3 regions of the Peribacillus sp. NPDC097224 genome follow, and region 1 is predicted to be linked to each of the others. Evidence: riboswitches for the same ligand, from Rfam matches in the RefSeq annotation. Region 1 holds a riboswitch; each other region holds the start of a gene.
The links. Region 1 has a riboswitch for S-adenosylmethionine ahead of ACIQXR_RS13135 (Na+/H+ antiporter NhaC family protein). Riboswitches for the same ligand answer to the same signal wherever they lie in the genome.

Region 1 (6,866 bases):
AAGCGCTAACAAAAAAGGTTGGCATTAACAATTCGATAGGGTCATGGAGAAGAGTTCCTTATGGTTAGGGATGTTGTATTCAAGTAAAGCATTACCTACGAACATTCATTGGGATAAGGGAGGAAGGAAATGGAGATTTTAATTCAGCAATTGTTTAATGGTTTAACAATCGGAAGCGTATATAGCCTAGTTGCCCTTGGGTTGACATTGGTATATGGGATTCTTCATATCCCTAACTTTGCCCATGGTGCTCTCTATATGATAGGAGGGTATGTCACGTTGTCGATGATGACGTTATCTGGGCTGAATTACTGGATTGCTATGTTCGTGTCCGTCATTGTCGTGGGCCTTCTTGGGGTTTTATTGGAACGATTCGTATTCCGTTTGTTAAGGGATGCTCCACCGTTGCATGATAAAATTGCAGCCATTGGAATTTTACTTTTTCTTGAAGCCTTTGCACAATTTGTCTGGGGAGCTGATTTTCAAACCATGCAATCTCCTTATGGACAAGTAGTCAATATCATGGGCTTGACGTTCACGATGCAACGTTTGTTGATTATTGTGGCGGCAATCGTGGTCATGTCGGTTCTCTATCTGTTCTTAAAGAAGACGTATACAGGTTCCACGATCATCGCGATGTCCCAAAGTCGTGAAGGGGCTTCGCTAGTCGGGATTAACATCAATAAAGTTGCCATGCTGACCTTCATGATTTCTGGGGGGCTAGCCGCCATTGCTTCCTCCCTTGCATCTCCCATCAATCTAGTTTTTCCAGGCATGGGTCATTTAGTGATATTAAAGGCTTTCGTGATTATCATCCTAGGAGGGATGGGAAGCGTTCCAGGTGCAATCGTTGGTGGATATATTCTTGGATTCAGTGAAAGCCTTGGCGCAACCTATATATCCAATGATTATAAGGATATCATAGCCTTCTTCCTTTTAGTAGTCATCTTAACGGTCAAACCGACGGGTCTTTTCGCAAAGGGGGAGAGGTAGTTTGAATATCTTATCAAAACGAAATGTCATCTTAATTTTGATCATCCTGGCCTTTTTATTTCCAATCATCGCGCAGAATGACTATTACGTTCATATGTTAACGTTGTCTTTCATCTGGGCAATCGCGGTATATGGAATTAATCTGTTAGCGGGCTATACGGGCTATCTTTCGCTTGCCCATGCTGGATACTTTGCCATTGGGGCGTACTCATTGGGGTTATTGACGGTAAAAGCGGGAATGAACTTTTGGTTGGCACTGGTCTTGTCTTGCCTAATTTCCGGGGCGCTTGGTTTTTTGGTCGGCTTAATAGCATTGAGAACAAAAGAACACTTTTTCGCAATTTATACTTTATGCGTCGGATATATCATCTACCTGGTCATCGATAAATGGGAAGGTCTTACAGAAGGAGTTAGAGGCTTGATTGGGATTCCGGCCCCTGGAAATATCGGACCCATCACTTTCGAGACGGCCGCTTCACAATATTATTTGGTGCTCATTTTCCTACTTGGCGTCATTTTGGTCATGTATCGTATTGTTCATTCGTTGACAGGGAGAACCTATATGGCCATCAGGAATAGTGAGGAACTTGCCCAAACGATAGGCATATCCACGATGAAGAATAAGTTGACCGCATTTGTTCTTTCTACATTTTTTGCAGGCTTGGCAGGTGCCTTATATGCTTCATTCGTGCGGTTTATCGGACCGGATATCGGGTCTACGGCCATAATGTTCGACTTGTTGATGTATCTACTGGTCGGCGGAATAGGAACTCTATCGGGACCTTTGGTTGGAACTTTGCTTCTCGTCATACTATCCCAGAATCTACAATTTCTCCAAGAGTATCGAATGTTGATCTTTGGACCTTTACTTACGTTGATCATAATTTTCTATCCACGCGGTATTTCGGGTGCATTCTTTGATTGGAAAATTAAACGAAGAGATAAGAAACAACTGATTATGAGTAAGGACGTTCCGGTTAATGCGGAGGAGGGATGAAGATGTTTATCGAAACGAAGAATTTAACAAAGAGTTTCGGGGGATTGGCAGCTGTAAAAAATGTGGATTTCACCATTGAAAAAGGAAAGATCAATGCGATTATCGGGCCTAATGGAGCCGGGAAGTCTACGTTTTTCAACTTGATCAGCGGCTTCCATCGTCCAAGTTCTGGAGCAGTCCTCTTCAAAGGGAAAGACATCACGAAGCTTCCTGCCAATGAAATAGCGGGGCTTGGCATAGCAAGAACGTTCCAGACGACTAGTCTTTTTGAGCAATCCACCATCTTGGATAACGTGATTGTAGGGCATAGGCTTCGAACTAAATCGAATTTGGTAGATGCTATCCTAAGGACGAAGAGGTTAAAACGGGAGGAAAAGGCCTGTCGTGATAAAGCGATGGAAGTATTGAAAATTGTCGGCTTAATGGATTCGGCAAATAAGATGGTCTCGAGTATTTCTCAAGAGGAAAAGAAGCGGACTGCGATTGCCCTTGCCCTTGCGACGGATCCGGAAATCATCTTTCTTGATGAACCGGCCGCCGGCATAAACCCTGATGAAACAGAAGGGCTTACAGAACTGATCAAGGAGTTGAATCAGTCGGGCTTCACGATTTGCTTGATCGAGCACAAGATGCATATGATCATGAACTTAGCTGACCATATCATGGTCCTGAACTACGGGGAAAAGATTGCTGAAGGCACTCCAAAAGAAATCAGGGCGAATGAGGCGGTTATTAAAGCCTATTTAGGAGGTAGTGCTAGTGCTTAAGTTAACTGATGTTACTGTATGTTATGGGAGCTTCTCTGCGATCAAGCATGTGAATATTGAAGTGAAAAAAGGGGAAATTGTCGTTCTACTGGGAGCGAATGGAGCAGGGAAAAGCACGACATTCCGTTCTATCAGCGGCATAAGCAAGCTGGCTCAGGGTGAAATTCATTTTGAGGAACTGGCTATCGGAGGTAGGGATCCGGATAAGAATGTCCAAGCTGGAATCGTGCAATGTGCAGAAGGGCGGAAACTGTTTCCTCAGATGACTGTCCAGGAAAACTTGAAGATGGGAGCTTACGTACATCGAAAAAAAAAGATGGAAATCAAGGCCTCATTGGAAAATGTCTATCATTTATTTCCTATTTTAAAAGAAAAACTCCATGATGAAGCCGGCAGCTTGAGTGGTGGACAGCAACAGATGCTAGCCATTGGCAGGGCCTTGATGTCTAAGCCAAAGCTTTTGATGCTAGATGAACCTTCCGTGGGCCTCGCTCCTTTGATCGTTGAACAGATGTTCCAAGTCATTGAAGAAATAAACCGGGAAGGCATAACCGTTCTACTAGCCGAACAGAATGCGAATGCGGCTCTTAGCATTGCAGATAAGGGATATGTTTTTGAAAATGGGGAAATTGTCGTCGAAGGGACTGCAAAAGAATTATTGGCTAATGATGAAGTACGGAAAGCTTATATCGGAGCATAAGAGTTTAAAAATGAATGGGGGATTTTCATGAAAAAATTGAGTGTATTCTTTGTCATGCTATTACTCGTCCTAACGGCACTAGCCGGCTGTAACAAAGGAGACAGCCCTGCCTCAAGTGGGGGAGGAAAGGCCAGTAAAGGGAAGAATGTCGTCAATATCGGTTTTAGCGGTCCTTTGAGTGGAGCAGCAGCCTTATATGGAAAACGAACGTTAAATGGTGTGGAGATGGCAGTAAATGAAATCAATGATGCTGGTGGGTTTGAAGTGGAAGGGGAAAAATATACGCTCAACCTGGTTTCGTTGGATGATAAGTACTTACCGAATGAAACGGGTTCAAATGCTAAACGTTTAATTCAGGAATACAAAACTCCGATTATTTTCACTCCTCATAGTGGAGGGATACTCGCCCTTCAGGTTTTTAACGAAAAAGAGAAATTCATCATCGGTGGCTATTCGAGTGAACCAGCCATCACGGAAAGCGGTAATTCATTAACGGTGAGGATCCCGCCAAATTATGAAGGGTATATTGAACCGTTTTCTACGTATGCAATGGAAAACTTCGGAAAGAAAATTGCGGCATTGCCACCATCTTCCCAGTACGGGAAGGACTGGGCGGAAAACCTACTTCCTCATTGGGAAAAACAGGGTGGTGAAGTCGTGTATAATGCCTCCATTGATTTTTCTAAAGAAACGGATTTCTTCACGACTGTTACAAATGCCCTAAAAGAAAAGCCTGATGTCCTTTTCATCGGGGGGGCGTCAGAGCCTACGGCCAAGGTTGCAAAACAAGCAAGGGAACTAGGCTTTAAAGGCGGTTTCATTATCATGGACCAGGCGAAACTGGATCAAATGAAACCAATAGCGGGCTCGTACGAAACATTGGAAGGTTCGATCGGTGTTCTTCCGCTAATCGATTCCAAGGAAGAAGCAATACCGGCATTCATTGATAAATATAAAAAAATTTATAAGGAAGATGCTAGTTCTGAAGTGGGGTTGAATTACATTGCTATGTATGCCTTTGTGGAGGCAATGAAAGCGGCGGGAACAGTCGATGATGTGAATGCGATCCGTGACCATATGCAGGATGGGCTGACAAATACGGCACCTGAACAGAAAATTTACAATATACCATCGATTGACGAAAACGGTGGATTCGCAGCAAAAGTCGTTGTAGGAGCGGTCGAAGATGGAAAAGTGGTACCCATCAATGTAGAAGAATAAAGGTGCTTTCACACTAACTACCTTTTCGCCCCGAAAGCTAAAAACTAATGCATTCCATCAGTTTATAAAAATCTTTAATACTTTACCTTGCGAAAACTCTTAAAATGCTGTACTCTTATATTTGCTTTGAAAAAATGAATATTTCTTACTTCTTATCAAGAGAGACTGAGGGACTGGCCCGAAGATGTCTCGGCAGCAGACTTATTTAGAGTGCTGTGCCAAATCCAGCAGGCGATTGACCTGAAAGATAAGAGGAGTGTTTATAGATTAAAAGACCTCTTCTTGTAATAAAACGGAAGAGGTCTTTTTGTACTCATAGGATAGGAATCTGTTCTTGATGGTTTGTTACTATTCTATAATCAAGACCATATTAAAATGAAGGGATGCCGGAAAATTTAGAGAGTCCAAAAAGAGTATCCATTACCATTACCATGCAAAATACTAAAGAGGTGTACATCATGAGTTTAGACAATAAAGGGAATCCATGGGCTTTAACGCCGTTTATCGTTTTTTTGATATTATTTATAGGTTCAGGTGTTATTACAAAAGATTTTTACACATTTCCAGTGATTGTTGCCATAGCCATTGCATCTGCTACGGCACTGGCAATGAATCGAAAGGAATCATTCGATCAGAAAGTAGAAATCTTTTGTAAAGGTGCCGGGGATTCAAACATCATGTTGATGGTTGTCATATTCCTATTGGCTGGGGCTTTTTCGGAAGTGGCAAATGGGATGGGGGCCGTAGCGTCTACGGTGAATCTAGCACTTTCAATTGTTCCGCAAAATCTTTTAATGGTGGGGTTATTTATTATCGCCTGCTTTATCTCATTATCAATGGGGACAAGTATGGGAACGATAGTGGCTTTAGCACCTATTGGAGTAGGAATCAGTGATCAAACGGATATATCTGTTGCCCTTTCCATGGCTGCGGTCATTGGTGGTGCCATGTTCGGTGATAATCTTTCTTTCATTTCGGATACGACTATAGCAGCTGTACGCACACAGGGAACGAAAATGAAAGATAAGTTCAAAGTGAACTTTTTTATTGTGTTACCTGCTGCAATAATCACATGTTTTATCCTTGGTTTTCTGACGATGGGTGAACAAGCTACAATTTCTGGAGAAGCCTACAATTGGGTCAAAATTCTACCTTACCTTTGTGTTCTAGTGGCAGCATTGGCAGGGATCAATGTATTCTTGGTTCTCTCTATCGGCATCGTCTTTGCCGGAATCATCGGTTTAGCGGATGGTAGTTATCATGCAATGGAAGTGATTCAAAAAATGGGGGATGGAATGGCTGGGATGTATGAAATCTCCTTCCTAGCGATTTTGATTGCAGGCATGGTTTCTGTTATCAAACATAACGGCGGAATCGATTACCTACTGAACCTCGTGACGAGAAAGAGCAAATCAAGAAAAAGTGCAGAGTTCAGTATCGCGGGATTGGTGGCTTTAACGAATCTTTCAACGGCAAACAATACCATATCCATCATCATTGCTGGTCCACTCGCAAAAAACATTGCCGAAAAGTATGAAATCGATCCACGGAAATCTGCCAGTTTGCTCGATGTTTTCGCTTGTAGCATTCAGGGCTTATTGCCATACGGAGCACAACTACTTTTAGCTGCAGGTGTCGCACACATCTCTCCTATCAGTATCCTACCCTATTCGTTCTATCCAGTCTTAATCGGGATTTCAGGAATCATAGCCATTTTAATAGGTTTTCCCCGGTTCTCGAAGAAGAAATAAAAATAGTATGGGTGGAAGAGTATCAATAAATCATGAATGTAAAATCATGAATGTAAAATCATGAATGTTGGCCCTGGAGCATTGTCGCCAGGGCTTTTTTAGGGTAAGTGACTTCGAATGGAAAGTGTGGATGAAATCTTTAATTCTTTTATGTTCCAAAAAACTAATATCCTTCTTCAATAATATTAAAATAGTATAATTAAATACAATATACGGAGTCATCTTTATTCTTAAGTGTTTACTATTTTGCAAAAGCGGGAACTCTAAAGGTATTGTATTGAAATAATTAGAGGTGGGTTCGTTTAAAAATGGAGATAGTAGAAAAGTTTATTACTGAAACAAATGATTTATTATGGTCATCTATACTGATTATATTATTAATTGGAATGGGCATTTATTTTTCTTTTCGGACTAAATTCGTACAATTTAGAATGGTG
Region 2 (6,866 bases), on a different contig from region 1:
TACGAATTCTTTCTACCGCTTCTTGGAGTCTGTCTTCTGAAGTGAGAAGTCCCACCCTGACGTATCCTTCACCAAATTCACCGAAACCATTTCCTGGTGCAACTGCTACATGGGCATGTGCCAGTAAATGATCTGCAAAGCTCGCTGAAGTATATCCTTCAGGGACCTTTAGCCAAGCAAAGAAGGAAGCATCTGGAGCCTGGACATCCCATCCAATGGATCGTAACCCTTCGATAAATACATTTCGTCGTCCTTCGTACATGTTCACGAGTTCCTTCACACACTCTTGTGAATCCAGTAAAGCGCATGCCGTGGCTTCTTGTATTGCGGGAAAAAGACTGACGTAAAGATGATCCTGCAATAATTCAAGCGATTCGATGACACTCTGGTTGCCAACCGCAAAGCCAACCCTCCACCCCGCCATGTTATATGTTTTAGAAAGGGTGTAAATTTCTATCCCCACTTCTTTTGATCCTTCTGCTTGAAGGAAGCTTACCGGTTTTTTCCCATCGAACCCAATTGCACCATATGCGAAATCATGAACCACACATATCGAGTGTTCTTTTGCCATGGAAACCGTTTCTTCGAAGAATTCTGCTGACGCCGATGCTCCTGTGGGATTATTGGGATAATTCAAGAACATCATCTTCGCTTTGTCAAAAACCTCTTTATCTATTTCCTTATAATCGGGAAGAAAATCATTTTCTTCGGTCAAGGGCATAATTTCCGTTTTAGCTTGGGCTAACGCTACACCTGACAGGTAATCTGGATAGCCCGGATCAGGCACTAAAATTGTATCGCCTGGATTCAACAAGCATTGCGGTAATTCGACTAGACCAGCCTTTCCACCGAAAAGAATCGCCACTTCCGTTTTAGGATCTAGCTTGACGCCATATTCACGTTCATAAAAGAGGGCCGCAGCTTCTTTTAAATAGGGAAGCCCCCTAAAAGGAGAATATTTATGATTCATGGAATTTCCTGCTGCTGTCTGCAGGCTCTTCACGATATGTTCAGGAGTCGGTTGGTCTGGATTTCCCTGCCCAAGATTAATGACATCCTTGCCTTCTGATGTTATGTTATTAACTTTTTCGACTAAAGAAGCAAAAAACTGCTTTGGAAGCTCTTGAAGAAGTCTGGATTTTTCGAATTGCACCATCTTTGCACCTTCTCTGAAATTTCTTGAAATTATAGTCACAAATGATATATGTTTATCTTAATCTTGTAAAGTACTTTTTTACATATGGAGGTTTTAAATGATGAAATGGAAAATCGCCTGTTTACAAATGGACATTGCCTTTGGACAGCCAGATATAAATTTTCAGGTGGCAGAACAATGGATTGAAAAAGCTGTACAGTCTAAACCGGACATCGTCATGCTGCCGGAACTATGGACAACCGGCTATGACTTAACGAGATTACATGAAATTGCAGACGAAGAAGCAGAACAAACCATTACCTTTCTAAAAGCCCTTGCAAAAAAACACCGAATTAACATAATCGGTGGCTCGATTGCAAAGAAAACTAAGGAAGGCATCTATAACACAATGCTCATCATCGATAAAGAAGGCAAACTGGTTAAAGAATATGATAAACTCCATCTGTTTCAATTGATGGATGAACACCATTACTTACAACCTGGCAAAAAAGACGGCTTATTCTCCCTCGATGAAAAGATTTGCGCCGGATTCATTTGCTATGATATCCGTTTTCCGGAATGGCAACGGGCCCATACGGTACGAGGTGCGGAGGTTATCTTCGTGACCGCCGAGTGGCCAAAGCCTAGGCTCCATCATTGGAGGGCACTGTTAATCAGCCGGGCAATAGAAAACCAAGCCTTCGTTGTGGCTGTGAATCGTTCCGGTTCTGACCGAAATAATCATTTTGCCGGACATTCCATCATCATCGACCCGTGGGGAGAAATCATTTGTGAGGCTGGTGAAGAAAAAGAACTTCTACTCGGCACCCTTGACTTAGAAAAAGTAGGAGAAGCAAGAAATAAAATACCCGTTTTCGAAGATCGGCGGCCGGAGTTTTATTAATTTACCATTGACAAACTATTTGAAATATTGATATCATTCATTCGAGATTAATTTTCTGAAAATAAATACAATACTCTTATCAAGAGCAGGCTGAGGGATAAAGGCCCTATGAAGCCCAGCAACCGACTGTAATACCATTGTGAAATGGGGCGGGAATTCCGCCGGATTATATCCACAGAGCACGGTGCCAAATCCACCAGAAAGAATTCTTTCTGGGAGATAAGAGGTTCGAAGTGAAGCTTCTGCCTCTTTCTATGGGAAAGGGGCTTTTTCATATTTTTTAATGTACTTGGAGGGATAACAATGACTCAACCATCAAATTTCAAGCTATTGACAAACGAAACGGCAATTGACCTAACGAAGAAACTTGGGTTACTGCATTCAGATGACTCATTACTATGTAATGAAATCGGTGACGGAAATTTAAATTATGTTTTTCACGTTACAAATCCCGTAACAAATAAAGGAGTTATCATCAAACAAGCAGTTCCTTACGCAAAGGTTCTTGGTGAAAGCTGGCCATTGACTTTAAAAAGATCGGCTATCGAAGCGAATGCATTAATTCAATTCAGAAGCTATTGTCCCGAACTTGTCCCACAAGTCTATTATTCTGATGAACAGCTTGCAATCACCGTCATGGAAGATTTATCACACTTGAAAATCGCCCGGACCGGATTAATTGAAGGAGATCATTTCCCTCTATTATCCAAACACATTGGTGAATTTGTTGCAAAGACCGCTTTTTATACGTCTGATTTTCATTTGGAACCGGCAGCGAAAAAAGAGGTTGCCCGGAACTTCACGAATCCAGAACTCTGCAAGATTACTGAGGTTTTCATTTTCACGGATCCTTTTTTGGAGGAACATCCAGGCGAGTTTGAGCTTGAGTTGCTGGAGGCTGCCAAGTCTATATGGAAAGATGCTGATTTAATACTGGAAGTGGCTAAGTTAAAACAAAGCTTCGAATCCGAGCAGGAGGCCCTTCTTCATGGCGATTTACATACGGGAAGTATATTTGCAAGTGATACAGAAACAAAGGTAATTGACCCTGAATTCGCTTTTTATGGTCCTGTTGGATTTGACCTTGGACAATACATGGCGAATCTCCTATTCCAGGCAGTAACACGCGAGGCCACTGGGAAGGAAGAAATCTTTACTCATCTTCAGGAATTTTGGAATACATTTGAAGAAACATATACGAACCTGTGGAATTCTGAAAATAAAAGTCCTTACAGTAAGATCGAAGGTTATCTTCCATATGTACTCAACAAGTTTAAAGGTGATGCATATGGCTTTGCAGGATGTGAACTAATTCGAAGAACCATTGGCCTATCTCATGTTGCTGATTTAAATGGCATTGAGAATAAAAAAACTAGAATTACAGCTAAAACGGCTACCTTGAAAATCGGGGCCCATATAATCAAAAATCGGAAAGAACTGAATATTCCAGCAGTGATAGAAGCCGTAAAGCAATATACATTGCCTTCCTATTCAGCCCTATAAGGAGATATACATATGACAACTACAACGCCACTACCCTATTCCGTCCAATGGAATGATACCCATATTACCTTATTGAATCAACAGGCCTTGCCATCAAAAATAGAATTCATTGAACTTTTTACGGTTAAAGATGTATATGACAGCATCTTGACCTTGAAGGTCCGTGGTGCCCCCGCTATCGGGCTAACTGCAGCATTTGGCGTTGCTCTTGGTGCAATCCAGGAAAATACCACGGATTTATGGCAATTTAAACACAATGTCACGAAACATGTTACTACACTCGCTTCTTCAAGACCAACAGCGGTCAACCTTTTTTGGGCACTGAAAAGAATGGAGAATACTCTACAAGCAGCCAATAGCATCGCTTCAGCCAAAAGCGCTCTTGTTGCTGAAGCAAAAAAGCTATTTTCAGAGGATGTGGAGATGTGCCGAAAAATTGGTGAATACGGATTGTCTTTATTCAACGAGGGTGATTCTATTTTAACCCATTGTAATGCTGGGGGGATAGCCACTGCACGGTACGGAACTGCCCTCGCACCTTTCCACCTGGCCCAGGAAAGAACCTTTCCTATAAAGGTCTATGCCTGTGAAACGAGACCTGTCTTGCAAGGGGCACGACTCACCGCATGGGAACTTATGCAAGCTGGAGTGGACGTTACATTAATCTCGGATAATATGGCAGCCCACACCATTCATCATAAAAAAATCGAAGCCATTATAGTCGGAGCAGACCGTATTGCGGCAAACGGTGATACAGCCAATAAAATTGGTACATTGGGTTTGGCGATATTAGCTAAGCATTACGATATTCCTTTCTATGTAGCAGCACCATCAAGTACATTCGATTTATCTCTCGAGTCGGGTATCTCCATCCCAATCGAAGAAAGGAATGGGGATGAAATCACTTCTATACAAGGAGTCAGGATAGCACCAGAAAATGTGAAGACATTCAATCCTGCTTTTGACGTTACGCCCCATTCTCTTATTACAAGCATCATTACCGAAAATGGCATCATTTCACCTGATTACAGGAGTAATATCCCGCTTTTTGTAAAATGAAATTATTTATAAAGGATTAATCAAGGGGCTGTCCCAAAAGGTGTAATTACACACCGAAATTGAATAAATAGTAAAAGGCAGAAACGTTGATTTAACAACATTTCTGCCTCTTTGTTTTTGCGAAATTCACTGGAATAAGGACTTATTAGACAGCCCCTTCATTCTTTTCACGATTAACCTTGGAAACCCATTCAGTTGCTCCTGTTATATTTATTCTGACGAGGTTCTTTTTGATAGATATAATCGCAGAATTTAGTCAGATTGGCATCTAGCCTTCTTTGATTTTTCTGCCGCTTTTCGGTAGTAATCATTCTTAGCCTTGTATGAAAGTTCATGTTCCTCAAGCAGGGTTTACCGCTCGTTTTCTTCAAATTCTACTTCATCATGGATACCCTTCCATTCCCCACCCATTGGTACTTCTTCCATGGTCACCTTATGGATTACACACACACCTAAGTCAAGCATACGAAAAACGGCCCATCAGCAATAAATGCTTGCTGATAGGCCGCTTGTTTTTATAAAAGATTATTTGATTTTCTTTTTCAATACTTCCACCGCTTTTTTCACTTGAGTATCATTTTTAAGGATTTTATCCCTAATGACTTCCATCAATTTAACGGTTGTATCGTCTTTAATGACACCTGTTTCTTTGATCTTATGATCCTTTTGGAATTCCTTGACCGCTACCTTTGTTTCTTCATCGAAATACTTATCCACTTTTCCTGGATTATACCCGGCTTCTTTCAGCATTTTCTCCGCTGCTTCTACTTCACTCGAGGAATCCGATACTTTCAATCCTTTATCAGGAGAGATATATGGAAGATTGGCATACTCGGGAAGCTTGACTTTTATATCCGGTTCAATCCCTTTTTTATGGATCCAATTGCCTTTCGGAGTCAGCCATTTTTGTGCTGTATACTTAAAGTTGGAACCATCATCAAAGTCTGCGGCTTTTTGCACGGTCCCTTTCCCGAATGATTTTACCCCTACAAGCTGAATACCCGCAGATTCACTAACAGCGGCGGCAACGATTTCAGATGCACTTGCACTTCCATCATCAATTAATACGACCACTGATAGCTTCAACTCACCATTATTCTGGGATTTATAGACTTCTCTTTTTCCTTTTCGATCCTCGACCTGAAGGATGACTTCCCCATTCGGGATAAATAAGTTTGCCATCGCGATCGCTTGGTCAAGCAATCCACCCGGATTTCCACGTAAGTCCAATATTAGGCCTTTCATCTTTTCTTTATCCATGTCTTCAAGTGCCGTATTCAGCTCTTCCACCGTATGCTCAGAAAAACTTGTAACCTGCACTTTGGCAATCCCATCATCAAGCATCTCTGAATAAACCGTTTCAATCGGAATGGTATCACGCTTAATGGACAAAGTAATCGGTTCCTTTTCACCCGCCCTTGAAATGGCAAGCTCCACTTTTGTTCCCTTTTTCCCCCTGATTTTCAAGACAGCTTCCGAAGAACTTAAGCCATCAAGGCTTTTGCCATTGACACTTAGTATAATATCATTAGGCCGGACTCCGGCTTTTTCAGCTGGTGATCCTTTAATGGGGGAAACCACCATGATCTGTCCATCCTTCTCTTGGATTTCAGCACCTATTCCTTCAAAGGAAGAAGAGATGCTCTCATGGAAACTGGAGGCTTCTTTCTTATCCATATAAGAGGAGTAAGGATCATCCAACGATTCTATCATTCCATTTATAGCTCCATCCACGAGCGTGTTCTCATCGATTTCTTCATAATAATTATCTTTGATCGTATCATATGTAGAATATAACTTTTCAAATTCAGGATGATTACTCGGTGCAAGTGACTCTACTTTTTCATCGCCAAAGGTCAACGCGATTGTAGTTATCCCTGCTGTCAAAAATATGAGTAAGAAAATCCCCATAATAAACGTAAACTTTTTTATTTTCACAATTTTGCCTTCATCTTTGGGCTGTTGTTGATTTTCTTCTTCCACTGAAGCCTCACCACTTTCATTCTTCATGACAATATTAACTAATACATCCTATTTTATCAGCTTTCTAGCAAATCGGAAAACTTTAGTTATCAAATTTTTTGAATGATATGTAAGTGCCTACCATCTTGCTCCAATCCAGCTTTCTTATAGAGACCAATTCTTTATCCACATTCTATTTACGTGCAAAAATACGGACTCCGTGGAATAGAAGAGACTAAATATCTTAGTTTCTTCTATTCCTGGCTACCCGTAAATGATAACGTTTATAGTCAGTCTTGAATC
Region 3 (6,866 bases), on a different contig from region 1:
GAGCGTCAATAAATGGGATGTCCTGAACGCCATCGATGCCGAACTGAAACGCCGCAATAGCTGGCAGGGAAAACATTATCAATCAGAGGAGGTCCCATCACCATGAAGCTGGATCGCGTTTTGGATTTTGCGAAGCTACTTCTTGAGAGAGCCGTTCAACAAGGGGACATCACCGTTGATGGAACGATGGGCAACGGCCATGATACCGTCTTTCTCGCCCAATTGGTCGGCGAAACCGGTCATGTCTATAGTTTTGACATTCAAGAGCAAGCCATTCACACTACCGCGAATAAATTGGAAACGGAACATTTACAAAAGCGTTGCACCCTCGTCCACGATGGACATGAACAGCTCGATACGTATATCACCGTGGAACATGCTGGAAAGATCACCGGGGCCATCTACAACCTTGGCTATCTCCCTGGAGGCGATAAATCGATCATCACGCAAGCCGATACGACAATCGCTTCTCTTGAAAAACTGTTCGACATGATGGCGCCGGAGGGCATCATCGTCCTCGTCATCTATCACGGCCATCCAGGAGGAGAGGCGGAACGGGATGCGTTGATGCACTACGTACAGAACCTGTCTCAACAAAAAGCCCATGTCCTGAAATACGACTTCATCAACCAAGTTCATTCACCTCCGTTCCTCATTGCGATAGAAAAAAGGTAGAACTCACACCACCGTTCAATAAACGGTGGTGTTTTTGTAAATCCGACCGAATTTTTTCGAACTTTTAAACTTTTACCCATTATAATGAGGAAAAAATGGATAAGTGGGTGCAGAAACATGGAACAATTATCGACTTCGTTACTGGCAGGGCAGATTTATTGACTGAGAAAATCAAACGGGATACAAGTGAATCATATGGTCTATTCGTCACCAGCCTGACTGCATTGACCGAAGATAGAACACGATGGAAGAATTGAAGCCGTTCGAACATGTCTTTGACAAATTCCTCTAAAACAAAAAGCTGCTGAAGTTTCTCAGCAGCTTTTTTCTTATTTAAACGACATAGCCCAATATCTTCAACCGGTTTTCAACGAAACTCAGTGCATATTGAAATACGTCATCCCGCTCCGGTTCATTGAAAATTTCATGATATAGTTTCGGCCATTCCTTGTATTGCTTTTCGCTGGCCAAGTTATAGTTGAACCACTCCCGGACCGCCTTTTTGTTGACGACCTTGTCATCTCCGCCCTGCATCATCAGTAAAGGCACGTCCTGAAACTCCGGAATCTCTTCAAAAGCATCCTTCATTGCCTGTACAAGCTCCCGATACCAGCGAACGGAAACCTTGGTAATGTACAATGTATCGTTCGTATCCGATTCACGGATTTCCGAATTCCTCGTCGCCATTTGGGGAGTTAACCCAGAATCCACCCGGAATTTTGGCATCACGATATTCATGCCGTGTGAAATGGCGGTTAAGTATTTGGGAGGATGCGTCATCAGACCGAGGCATGGCGATGATAAAATGACCCCCGCGATGTCCCATTCTTCCTCCTGAAGCAGGCGGATCGCAATCAACCCACCCATGCTATGTCCTAATAAAAAGACAGGAAGGGAATAATCGTATGCATCTTCAATCCAGCTTTTTACTTCTTCTAAATATTCGTCAAAGGAATCGATATGCCCCCGGAAGGCGCGTGTCGTCATTCCCTGCCCGGGTAGGTCGCCCATGACGACATGGTATCCGGCTGAAAGCCACATTTGTGTTAACCACTTGTAACGGCCATGATGCTCCATTGCCCCATGAATAATGACGATGACGCCTTTTGCATCTCCGTCCGTCTCCCATTTCCACATTCGAAATCCCCCTTTCACTTTTCTCTAGTTGTAAACGTTCCATGCAGAATGAAAAATAATCTATATGGTAAATTATAACCACATTTTCGGTTTTCAACAAAAACGAAACCTAATTAATTGTGCTCAATCAAATAGTAGCCAAGGCTATTTTGATACGGTATATTAAAATAATACAGCAAAATTATCCACTTCGGAAAGGAAATGATGAAAATTGATTATTTATCCATTCAAAGGCATGGAACCAGAAATTTCCGAAAGCGCCTATCTTGCTGAAAATGCCGTCGTGACAGGCGATGTCAAAATCGGTGATGAATCAACGATCTGGTTCAATACCGTCATTCGCGGCGATGTGGCACCCACCATCATCGGGAAAAGAGTAAGCGTGCAAGATAACAGCGTACTTCATCAAAGTCCCAATAACCCACTGATAATCGAAGATGAAGTGACCATTGGCCACCAAGTCATTCTACATAGCTGCAAAATTCGAAAGAGAGCCCTCATCGGCATGGGTTCGATCATCCTTGATGGAGCGGAAATCGGTGAAGGTGCCTTCATCGGTGCAGGAAGCCTTGTCCCCCAAGGAAAGGTTATCCCGCCGAACACCTTAGCCTTTGGAAGGCCGGCCAAAGTCGTTCGTGAAATTAATGAGGAAGATCGCCAGGATATGGATCGCATTGTCCGGGAATATGCTGAAAAAGGACAACTCTATAAACAGGCTGACCGAATAAAGTAACACCAATCGTATGATTACAAAAAACGCTTAGCTAAAAATAGGATTCCTTGAATTATTCCCTAGGAAGCCATATTTAATCCTATTTTTGCCCATCAAAAAAGGTGCCTTGCATTAAAGCAAGGCACCTTTTCTCATATGATTTACGCTTTAGCTTGTGTTTTTAAAGCTTCTGCTTTATCCGTACGCTCCCAAGGCAAATCAACATCTGTACGGCCGAAGTGACCATATGCAGCTGTTTGCTTGTAGATTGGGCGACGTAGGTCAAGCATCTTGATGATACCAGCTGGACGTAGGTCGAAATTCGCCTCTACCAATTCCACTAGCACCTCTTCACTTACTGTTCCCGTTCCAAATGTATCGATTGAGATGGATACAGGCTTAGCCACGCCGATTGCGTAGGCCAATTGCACTTCCGCTTTGTCAGCCAGGCCAGCAGCTACGATGTTCTTCGCAACGTAACGAGCGGCATATGCAGCAGAACGGTCCACTTTTGTTGCATCTTTACCAGAGAAAGCACCGCCGCCGTGACGAGCGTATCCGCCGTACGTATCAACGATGATTTTACGGCCAGTAAGACCAGCATCCCCTTGAGGTCCGCCGATTACAAAACGGCCAGTCGGGTTGATGAAGTATTTCGTATCTTCATTGATTAAGTCAGCCGGTACGACCGCATTAATCACATGTTCTTTTAAGTCGGCTTGAATTTGTTCAAGTGTCACTTCAGGATCATGTTGTGTGGAGATGACGATTGTGTCTACACGTACAGGTAGGTTATTTTCATCATATTCAACCGTTACTTGCGTTTTTCCATCAGGACGTAAATAACTTAGCGTGCCATCTTTACGAACTTGAGAAAGACGGAATGATAGCTTATGAGCCAATGAAATGGGAAGTGGCATAAGCTCTTCCGTTTCATTGCACGCGAATCCGAACATAAGACCTTGGTCCCCTGCACCGATAGCATCGATTTCCTCATCGGACATCGTACCTTCACGTGCTTCCAATGCTTTATCAACACCCGCTGCAATATCAGCAGACTGCTCATCGATCGAGCTTAGCACAGCACAAGTCTCGGCATCGAAACCATATTTCGCACGAGTGTACCCGATACCTGCAATCGTATCGCGGACAATGCGTGAAATATCCACGTAAGCCGATGTTGTAATTTCTCCAGCAACAAGTACAAGACCTGTCGTTACACTTGTTTCACACGCAACGCGTGCATTTGCATCCTTAGCTAGGATTGCATCTAAAATGGAATCTGAAATCTGATCACAAATTTTATCCGGATGGCCTTCTGTCACAGATTCAGAAGTAAATAGACGTTTCTTTGACATCTTATTTCCTCCTTGGAAGTTAGTATGTTGTAGGCATGAGCCTGATCTTTTACGGAACTCGTTTCCCTTATTAGTTTCAATCATAGACACAGAATTAATGAATAAAAACACAAAAACCTTCCCTGGCAAATGAGGAAAGGTTTAAAAATTCTATCATCTATCCTTTCACTCTTATCGTTCAAGGGTTTTTACCTTGCTCAGGTTAGCACCATCACCACTATTCCTTGAAGGTTCATCGCTTTATTTTCGGCGATTGACCTTGGAGTCAAGTTCAATATGGCAGGTTGCTGGGTTTCAAAGGGCCTGTCCCTCCACCAACTCGGGATAAGAGAATCCGTACAATTTAAGATACTATCGTATTTAGTCTGAATTTGTCAATGTTTTTCTAAATAGAACATTTTTCCCCAATGAAAAATAAAAAAACTTTTTATCTGGCACAGCCGGAATATAAATAGTATTCTTAAAGAGTGTAAACTAAGAAGATAAGACCATTGACTTACAATGGATAAATCAGACAAAATGAACATACCATCCGAACCCCATATTCATCCCTTTTTCAAATACATAAATGGTTGTTCACTTCTTTTCTTCCTATTATAAATGAAAAGGTACACTAATCCTAAAACGGGACTTCACAAAGACTTGTGGCAGCAATCGTTTTTCACATCCTAGATTTACTTCATCCAGATCGTCTCCCGATTCAACCAGATTCAAAAACATCCATCCAGGATGACTCACTGCAAGTATATGCCCGCACTATACATAAGGTTACACTCGAAGTGAGATAATTGATTAATGCGACTATTCCATTTTCATTCACAAAAAAAGTTAAATAGTATAGACTATTTAATCCAATGTGTTATACTAATTGTATTATAAAAACTTAAACAAAGGAAGGTATCTCATATATGAATTCTGTTGACGTTAATGAGTTACACCAATTATTAGCAGGAAATAATGTGCAAACTCAACTCTCAGTTCCTCAATTAGTTGAAAAAGTATTAAGCAGAAATGAAGGCGTTTTAACTTCAACCGGCGCAGTAAAAGCTGAAACGGGCAAATACACGGGCCGTTCACCTAAAGATAAATATATTGTGGAAGAAGCTTCTGTAAAGGACAAAATTGACTGGGGCCCAGTTAACCAACCCATTTCCGAGGAAGTATTCAATAAACTATATAGTAAAGTAGTGGATTACTTAAAGACAAAAGAAGAAGTCTTTGTCTTCAAAGGTTTTGCTGGTGCAGACGAATCATCACGCCTTCCTATCCGAGTGGTTAATGAATATGCTTGGCACAACCTTTTTGCTCATACATTGTTCATCCGTCCGAATGAGGAAGAACTAAGAGGGCATGAAGCAGAATTCACCATCCTTTCCGCACCTAATTTCAAAGCGGATCCAGCAGTTGATGGAACGCAATCCGAAACGTTCATCATGGTATCATTCGAACGCCGTACTATCCTAATCGGTGGAACTGAATACGCAGGTGAAATGAAGAAATCGATTTTCTCAATCATGAACTACCTACTTCCGGAAGAAGAAATCCTTCCGATGCATTGTTCGGCAAACGTAGGTCGTGAAGGCGATGTCGCTTTATTCTTCGGATTGTCCGGTACTGGTAAAACGACTTTATCTGCCGACACGAACCGTAAACTGATTGGTGATGACGAACACGGCTGGTCTTCTAATGGTGTATTCAACATCGAAGGCGGATGCTATGCAAAAACCATCAACCTTTCACGTGAAAAAGAACCACAGATCTTCGACGCCATCCGTTTCGGCGCCGTATTGGAAAATGTCGTGGTAGATCCCGAAACACGCGTGGCGGACTACGATGACAGCTCATTAACGGAAAACACCCGTGCTGCATACCAAATGCAAGCGATCGATAACATCGTGAATCCAAGTATTGCGGGACACCCGAATACAATCATTTTCTTAACGGCTGATGCTTCTGGCGTACTGCCTCCAATCAGCAAACTTTCTAAAGAACAAGCCATGTTCCACTTCTTGAGCGGATACACAAGCAAATTGGCAGGTACAGAAAGAGGCGTGACGTCTCCTGAAGCAACATTCTCTACATGCTTCGGTTCACCTTTCCTACCACTTCCTGCTACACGCTATGCTGAAATGCTTGGAGAAAAAATCGACGAGCATGACGCAAAAGTATACCTGGTTAACACAGGATGGACTGGCGGAGCTTATGGAACTGGAAGCCGTATGAAGCTTGCTTACACTCGTGCCATGATCCAAGCGGCACTTGAAGGTGAATTAGCCAACATTGAAACCGTTCAAGACGATATCTTCGGCTTGAACATTCCGGTTCATGTTCCTGGTGTTCCTGATGAAGTGCTTCAACCAATCAAAACATGGGCAGACCCTGCTGCATACACAAAATCAGCAAAAGACCTTGCCGCTCAATTCCGTGCAAACTTCAAGAAATTCGGTAGCGTACCAAACGAAATCGAAGAACTTGGCGGGCCGATTGCATAATAAAGTTAGGAAAAAGGACCAAGCGAAAATCGCTTGGTCCTTTTCTTCATCATCAAAGCAAGAATGCATAGTCCCTGGATATCCTCCTCTTCCCCATATTAGCTTTCTACGCGCACACCCCTTGGTTATCCCCATCCCCTTCCTCCTATTTCATGTGACAAATCGCATTGCAACAGAAAAAACCCGAACGACTAAAACACCGTGTGAGTGGTGTTCTTCGTTCGGGTTCTTCATCGTGTTCTTAAATCTTGAAATGGCTTACTTCCTTCTGTAGGTTTTCGGCCAGGATTGCTAGTGATTGGGCGCCTGTCGTAATCTGTTCATTCGCCGCTAGCTGCTCTTCTGTGGCTGCACTTGTATCATGTGCCCGTTCAGCAGCGCTCACCGCAATTTCCTTTACGGAAGTGGCCCCTGCTGCCACCTCTTCGGTCATGGCTTGAATGTCTTCGATAGCATTGGATGCCGACTCTATCCGTTTTCCCACTTCACCGA

Region 2: another riboswitch for S-adenosylmethionine. It lies ahead of mtnK (S-methyl-5-thioribose kinase); the one in region 1 lies ahead of ACIQXR_RS13135 (Na+/H+ antiporter NhaC family protein).
Region 3: another riboswitch for S-adenosylmethionine. It lies ahead of metK (methionine adenosyltransferase); the one in region 1 lies ahead of ACIQXR_RS13135 (Na+/H+ antiporter NhaC family protein).

The regions. Positions count from the first base shown of each region.
Region 1 is NZ_JBIWDK010000006.1:114,212-121,077, reverse strand. It holds gene ACIQXR_RS13160 (branched-chain amino acid ABC transporter permease) at 130-993, shown strand; gene ACIQXR_RS13155 (branched-chain amino acid ABC transporter permease) at 995-1,990, shown strand; gene ACIQXR_RS13150 (ABC transporter ATP-binding protein) at 1,993-2,757, shown strand; gene ACIQXR_RS13145 (ABC transporter ATP-binding protein) at 2,750-3,457, shown strand; gene ACIQXR_RS13140 (ABC transporter substrate-binding protein) at 3,485-4,678, shown strand; SAM riboswitch class I at 4,828-4,932, shown strand; gene ACIQXR_RS13135 (Na+/H+ antiporter NhaC family protein) at 5,137-6,429, shown strand; gene ACIQXR_RS13130 (alanine/glycine:cation symporter family protein) at 6,738-6,866, shown strand, end outside.
Region 2 is NZ_JBIWDK010000001.1:496,730-503,595, reverse strand. It holds gene ACIQXR_RS02565 (pyridoxal phosphate-dependent aminotransferase) at 1-1,156, opposite strand, end outside; gene ACIQXR_RS02560 (carbon-nitrogen family hydrolase) at 1,257-2,039, shown strand; SAM riboswitch class I at 2,113-2,265, shown strand; gene mtnK (S-methyl-5-thioribose kinase) at 2,337-3,542, shown strand; gene mtnA (S-methyl-5-thioribose-1-phosphate isomerase) at 3,555-4,601, shown strand; gene ACIQXR_RS02545 (lmo1851 family serine protease) at 5,127-6,584, opposite strand; gene deoD (purine-nucleoside phosphorylase) at 6,854-6,866, opposite strand, start outside.
Region 3 is NZ_JBIWDK010000008.1:43,396-50,261, reverse strand. It holds gene mnmL (tRNA modification radical SAM protein MnmL/YtqA) at 1-106, shown strand, start outside; gene mnmM (tRNA 5-(aminomethyl)-2-thiouridylate-methyltransferase MnmM) at 103-675, shown strand; gene ACIQXR_RS15665 (hypothetical protein) at 771-932, shown strand; gene ACIQXR_RS15660 (alpha/beta hydrolase) at 1,009-1,812, opposite strand; gene ACIQXR_RS15655 (gamma carbonic anhydrase) at 2,027-2,545, shown strand; gene metK (methionine adenosyltransferase) at 2,686-3,882, opposite strand; SAM riboswitch class I at 4,051-4,213, opposite strand; gene pckA (phosphoenolpyruvate carboxykinase (ATP)) at 4,791-6,374, shown strand; gene ACIQXR_RS15640 (methyl-accepting chemotaxis protein) at 6,616-6,866, opposite strand, start outside.